Regions from separate parts of the Latilactobacillus sp. VITA-14 genome, predicted to be linked through region 2. Evidence: a T-box and tRNA genes for the amino acid it is inferred to sense, from the RefSeq annotation. Region 2 holds a T-box; the other holds one or more tRNA genes.
The links. The T-box of region 2 lies ahead of tyrS (tyrosine--tRNA ligase). A T-box ahead of a tRNA ligase gene usually reads a tRNA of that ligase, here a tRNA-Tyr.
Positions count from the first base shown of each region.

Region 1: it encodes a tRNA-Tyr, which carries the amino acid that the T-box ahead of tyrS (tyrosine--tRNA ligase) is inferred to sense. The anticodon was not compared.

Region 1 is NZ_JBJKTM010000009.1:67,997-71,415, forward strand. Features, by position in the region: gene ACF1X7_RS05480 (Gfo/Idh/MocA family protein) at 1-516, shown strand, start outside; gene proC (pyrroline-5-carboxylate reductase) at 583-1,386, opposite strand; tRNA gene ACF1X7_RS05490 (tRNA-Gln) at 1,487-1,558, opposite strand; tRNA gene ACF1X7_RS05495 (tRNA-Tyr) at 1,565-1,645, opposite strand; gene ACF1X7_RS05500 (peptide MFS transporter) at 1,765-3,231, opposite strand.
Region 2 is NZ_JBJKTM010000026.1:9,659-13,077, reverse strand. Features, by position in the region: gene ACF1X7_RS09080 (aldose epimerase family protein) at 1-905, shown strand, start outside; gene ACF1X7_RS09075 (cold-shock protein) at 1,012-1,212, shown strand; T-box leader at 1,346-1,560, shown strand; gene tyrS (tyrosine--tRNA ligase) at 1,615-2,877, shown strand; partial or broken gene ACF1X7_RS09065 (tyrosine decarboxylase) at 3,128-3,419, shown strand, end outside.

The DNA.
Region 1 (3,419 bases), on a different contig from region 2:
CACTTACCCGATAAACAACTGATTAACATCACTAAAACACGCGTGGCAACGAGCCAACCAACGCCCTTTGCCATTTATGACCTGATGATTCATACCATTGATACGGCGCTTTTCTTGGCTGATTCACTAGGTACTAATTACAAAATCCGTCCATACTGTCAGCAGGATGCAAACGGCAATTTACAACTCGCACAATTAACCATTGAAACACCGCGCCAATTAATCAGCGCGACTTTAAATATGCAAAGTGGTACCAATCAAGAAATTGCAAGTCTCCAGACACCACACGGGTTATTCACTGTCGATAATCTAACGCGCTACACAACACAAGCGGCAGAAGACAGTCGCATTCAAACTGCAGCTGACTGGACGCCTACGCTTGAAACGCGGGGCTTTGCGCCAATGATTGATGCGTTTATTACTGCCCTTGAAACTAACGGCGCAAATCCTGTCCCACTAGAAAGTAGCTTACTCACCCACCAACTCTGTCATGAGATGGTCCACTTTACAAAATAATATAAAAAAGCGTAACCCAATACAGTATTTGTATCAGGTTACGCTTTTTACATGCTTGAGCGCACTCTATTTTTGGCTTTCTAAATCCTTGGCAATTGTTGCGTCGATGCCTTTAACCACTGCTGTCATTAAGCCGGCTTCTTCCATTGCTAACAAGCCAGCAACGGTTGTGCCACCTGGTGATGAAACTTGATCCACTAAGTCCCAAGGTGAATCATCACTCATAAGCACGTTTTGGGCACTCCCTAAAACGGCTTGGGCTGCAATTTCAGTTGCGGCTTTCTTTGTTAAACCGTGTTTAACGCCGGCCCGCGCCATTGAATCAATGAATAGGTAAACAAATGCTGGTGAACTACCGGCAAGCGCACTGAAAGTTGTGAAATCTTTTTCGCCGATTTCAACCACACCACCGAGTTGTGCAAGGACATCCTTCACCCGACCCAATTGCTCTGCATTGACTTGTTCGTTCCCAACAACAGCTGTAATCCCTGCACGGTTGGCCACGTTGACATTTGGCATGATGCGTAGAATTGGTAAATCTGCAGCAGATTGTTCTGCTAGTTTATCAAGTGATAAACCTGCTGCCATTGAAACCATCAATGGTTGATGTGCTTTAAAGGCTGCATTTGTTTCTGCTAAAACCTGTGGCACAATATATGGTTTTACCGCTAAAAAAACGATATCGGCTTGTTCAACCACTGAATTGTTATCCGCAACAGCTGTAATCCGTTGTTCAGCTACAAAATCCGCATAGTTCGCCGGATGTCCGCCGTGCACTAAAATATCCGCTGTTGCGATTTGATCAGCTTTCACTAACCCTTTAATCATTGCTTGTGCCATGTTACCGACACCAATAAATCCAATTTTCATTCTGCCACCCCTTTTTTTATTTATCCAAGGATACCGAACGAGCGGAGGAAGTCAATCCAGGACACAAAAAAAGACATCTTAGCAAGATGTCTTTAAAGTATTGGGCTAGCTGGATTCGAACCAGCGCATGACAGGATCAAAACCTGTTGCCTTACCGCTTGGCCATAGCCCAATCAAGTGGAGGAGAGTGGATTCGAACCACCGAACCCGAAGGAGCGGATTTACAGTCCGCCGCGTTTAGCCACTTCGCTACTCCTCCATACGTTTCATCTCATCGATTCAACTATATTAGTTTACAAAATTCTGACAGAAAAATCAACCCCAAAATGCAAAAAAAATCTTGATTATTGCATAAATAATCAAGATTTTTTCTAATATTTAGTTAACGCCTTCCATTAACTTATGAATTGGTTTAACGAAGAAGATTAAGACGATCCCGAAGATCGCACTCACAATCCCAATCCCTAAGAAATAGCTAATTTCTGTTTGTGGTGAATATAAACGCACAAGCTGTGAATTAATTGCTTGGCCCGCAGCATCTGCTAAGAACCACATACTCATCATTTGTGATTGGAATGCCTTTGGCGCTAATTTTGTTGTAATTGACAACCCAATTGGTGAAATTAACATTTCAGCAATTTCAACGATGAACCATGAACCGATTAACCAGAATGGGCTAACTCGGCCACCGGTACCGTGTAATAATCCCGGAAGTGCCATAAACATGTATGATAAACCAGCGAAAATTAAACCAACAGCAAATTTACCAGGTGCAGATGGTTGTTTCTTCCAAGCACTCCATAACCATACAAAGAATGGCGTTAGAAGCATAATAAATAGTGGATTCAATGATTGGAAATTTGATGCAGCTAAGCTATGCCCACCAATGTTTAGAATTGTCCGATCTTCTGCAAATAAAGCTAGGACAACGGAGCCAGATTCTTCAATTCCCCAGAAGATAGCAGCTGCAATAAAGAGTGGAATATAAGCTATAACGCGTGAACGTTCCTTCTTAGTCACTTTCTTGCTGCCCAACATCCGTGAGAAGTACACAATTGGTAATGCAATCGCAATGATTGAAATCATCAAGACGATGTTATCAATGTTTAAGTTGCCTGTAAATTGCATGCCTAATACTACGGCAACGACGACCACGACACCAATCACAATTTTACGAATAACGCTTGATAATTCTTCTGGCGCAATTGGATCATTAGGTTTTGAATTTTCTTTACTGAATTGAGAACGACCGCGGTAGTATTGGATTAAACCAAAGAACATCCCGACAGCGGCTAATGAGAAGCCTAAGTGAAAATCAATTTTTAGACCGACAGCCCCAACAAGAATTGGAGCGACAAATGAGCCCAAGTTAATCCCGAAGACGAACATATTGAAACCAGCATCACGGCGACGATCATTTTCACTATACAAACTACCAACCATTTCAGAAACGTTAGGTTTTAATAACCCAGTCCCTGCAACAATCAAAGCAATTGAAATAAATAAAGCTGTCGCACCCATCGGCATTGCTAAGGCAATATGGCCTAACATAATCAAGACACCACCGATGAAGACGGTTTTGAAGCTCCCCCAGATCCGATCACTTAACCAACCACCAACAACGCTGGCTAGGTAAACCATCGAACCATAAATTGCCATCACAGACATCGCAGTCGTCTTGTCAAAGCCAAGACCACCCTTATCTAAAGCAAAATACATATAGAATAATAGAATTGCACGCATCCCGTAGTAGCTAAACCGTTCCCACATTTCAGTGAAGAACAGTGTTGATAGCCCATGCGGTTGCCCAAAGAATGTTTTTTCTTGTTTCTCTTCCATTGTAATACCCCACTTTAAAACTTTATTATTACGGAAACTAAGAATTTGATAGTTATTAAATTGAATCGACTCATCTATACAAGAAGTCTCTTATCATTCGCTTAGAATCTATAAAGGCTATTATAATCTTATTTTAATCTTAAATCAATTCTTTTTTTAACATTAACTGCATTGTTTGCACTGATTTTTTCATT
Region 2 (3,419 bases):
AAAGTGGTCAGATGGCCAATGTTGTGATTGGCTATGACACCCTAGCGGATTTTGTAAAGCAACAAGCTTATTTTGGTGCGACAGTGGGACGCGTAGCTGGCCGCATCGGTCAAGGTGCTTTTACACTCGATGGTCATGATTATCAAGCACCGATTAATAATGGCGCCAACACGAATCATGGTGGCCCCAATAGTTTTGAATCGCAAATCTGGCAATCATCAGTGGTTGAAAAAGATGATGCGATTAGTGTCGTTTTCATGTTAACGAGTCCAGATGGTGAAAATGGATTCCCCGGTAATTTAGCGGTGACCACGACGTATACGCTAAATGAGGCCAATGAATGGCTAATTGACTATCAAGCAACGACTGATAAAACCACGTTGTTTAACCCAACATGCCATGTCTATCTGAATTTGACGGGGGACTTTGATCAATTTGTTGGCCAACACACATTGCAAATCGATAGTGACCGTTTTGGTGCCATTCAACCAGACGGCTTACCAACCGGGGAATTAGTCCCAGTTGCGGGCTCTGTCTTTGATTTACGTCAACCGCGAGCTTTGCAAGTCGCTTTTGATAGTGAAAATACGCAAACTAAATTGGTCGGTGGTTTTGATCATCCATTCCTATTGAATCAAACGTCGGGTAAAGCGGATGCGATTTTACGCGATCCCGAAAGTGGCCGCTCGATCACAATTGATACAGAAGGGAATGCAATCGTTATTTATACCGCCAATGGCTTCGGGGACGAACCGAACTTAACAAATCAGGCAATTCAACCCCACCAAGCAGTGGCGATTGAAGCCCAAATGATGCCAGATGCCATCCATCATACCGAGTTTGGTAATATTGTTTTGCATCCTGGCGAACAATATCAACGGCGGACCCGATATAAACTCAATTAATTTATTTTACGCTTGCATGCGGTTACAAAATCGCGTATAATTGACTTGTTTAGATGACCGATTCTGGTGGCTAGATAATAATTGTGTATTTAAAAGGAGTAACATCATGGAAAAAGGAACAGTAAAATGGTTTAACAATGAAAAAGGTTTCGGCTTTATCTCAGCAGAAGGTCAAGACGATATCTTTGTACATTTCAGTGCAATCCAAGACGAAGGCTTCAAGTCATTAGAAGAAGGCCAAGCGGTCGAATTCGACATCGTTGAAGGCACACGTGGACCACAAGCTGCGAATGTTGTAAAACTTTAATTTAGAGGAATTAAATACGACTATTCTAATTTAATTAAATTTAAATTAGAATAAAATCGTTCATGTTTATAAAAAAATAGCATAAAAGTGTTGACTTCATTTATCATGTGAACTATGATAAGCACATAAGTTAATAAAGCGATTGAAAAGCGCAGTAGAATTAGTAACCACTATTACAGAGAGTCGGGATTCGGTGAGACCTGACATATGTTTCTAAGTCGAATTACACTTTTTGTTTTATCAAATCGTACGTTGAATTTACGTTAAAATCTAGAGTGATATTTTGAAAGTGCACTTTCAAAATATAACACGGGTGGTACCGCGAAAAAATGACATTTCGTCCCAGTAATCTTTATTTTATTAAAGATTACTGGGACTTTTTTAATTTAGGAGGAAATTTTGATGAGAAAAAATATTATTGATGAATTAACATGGCGTGATGCGATTAACCAACAAACAGATGCTGAAGGCTTACGTGAATTAGTAGAAAACAACAAGATTTCTTTATACTGTGGGGCTGATCCAACTGGTGATAGTTTACACATCGGTCATTTGATTCCATTCATGATGATGAAACGATTCCAATTAGCTGGACATCACCCATACATCTTAATCGGTGGTGGGACAGGATCAATTGGTGATCCAAGTGGTCGTAATTCAGAACGCCAGTTACAAACAATGGAAAAGGTTCAAAAAAATGTTGAAGCTTTATCAAACCAAATGCGGAAATTATTTGGTAAAGATGCCAATGTTACTTTTGTTAATAACTACGATTGGTTATCAAAAATCTCATTGTTGGACTTTTTAAGAGATTACGGTAAGAATTTCAACATCAATACAATGTTAGCTAAAGATATTGTTGCTAGTCGTTTGGAAGTGGGGATTTCATTTACTGAATTCACATACCAAATTCTACAATCAATTGATTTCAAACACTTACATGATGAACATAACATCCAACTGCAAATTGGTGGGGCTGATCAATGGGGCAATATTACTTCAGGGATTGATATGATTCATAAACTTGAAGGTAGCGACGAACCCGTATACGGTTTAACAATTCCATTAATGTTGAAAGCTGACGGAACTAAGTTTGGTAAGACAGCAGGTGGTGCAATCTGGCTTGACGCTGAAAAGACTTCACCATACGAATTCTACCAATTCTGGGTAAATCAAGATGATCGTGATGTTATTAAATACCTTAAATTCTTCACATTCTTAGAAGAAGACGAAATTGAAGAATTGGCACAAAAAGTTGCAACAGAACCTGAAAAACGTGAAGCACAAAAACGTTTAGCACAAGAAGTGACACGTTTTGTTCACGGTCAAGAAGCATTAGATGAAGCGGAACATATTACTGAATTACTTTTTAAAGGTAATATCAAAGCTTTAGATGTTGTTGAAGCAGAACAAGCTTTTGGTAAAGCACCATCAGTTGAAATTAGTAAAGAAGCTAAAAACATTGTTGACTTCTTAGTGGATACAGGTATTGAATCTTCAAAACGTCAAGCACGTGAAGATGTTCAAAATGGTGCCATTACAATTAACGGTGACCGTATCCAAGAAACTGATGCGATGATTGACCCGATGACTAGCTTTGATGGCAAGTTTGTGATTATTCGCCGTGGGAAGAAGAATTACTTCTTAGCACGTGTTACTGACTAGAGACGTTCCAAAAATTAAATGAAGGCTTTTGTATCTATACTGAATGTTACTGGGTTCTTCGTGAATGTAGATCATATAGTATAACCCCAAAATACAACTGCAAAGGTAGCCGTCAAACGTTGTTTGACGGCTATTTTTCGTACTCTAAAAAATCAGAATCGCTTTCATAGGTTTGCTTTTATGGACAATGAGCGTATTCTATTGATTGGGGTTATACTATATCTACAATTTAGGAGGATTTTTTGTTATGAACAACCTTGTAAAAATGAACGAATTAAACCATGAATTCTACAACCAAGCTTCATATGTAACTGGTAGCATCTATGGTAACGAATACCTAACATCACATACTGACTTCGCTATTCCTGATTATGGTAACAGTCCATTCAAGTTTGTTAATAACTTAGGCGTTACTGAAGAAGGCTGGGAAGAAGCTGGTAAAATAACTGTTCTTCGTGCCGCTGTTATGACACCATACATGAACAAAGAAGAAAACTTTGATTACTTTGCTCCTAAGATCAAACAAGCTATGCAAGAAAAAT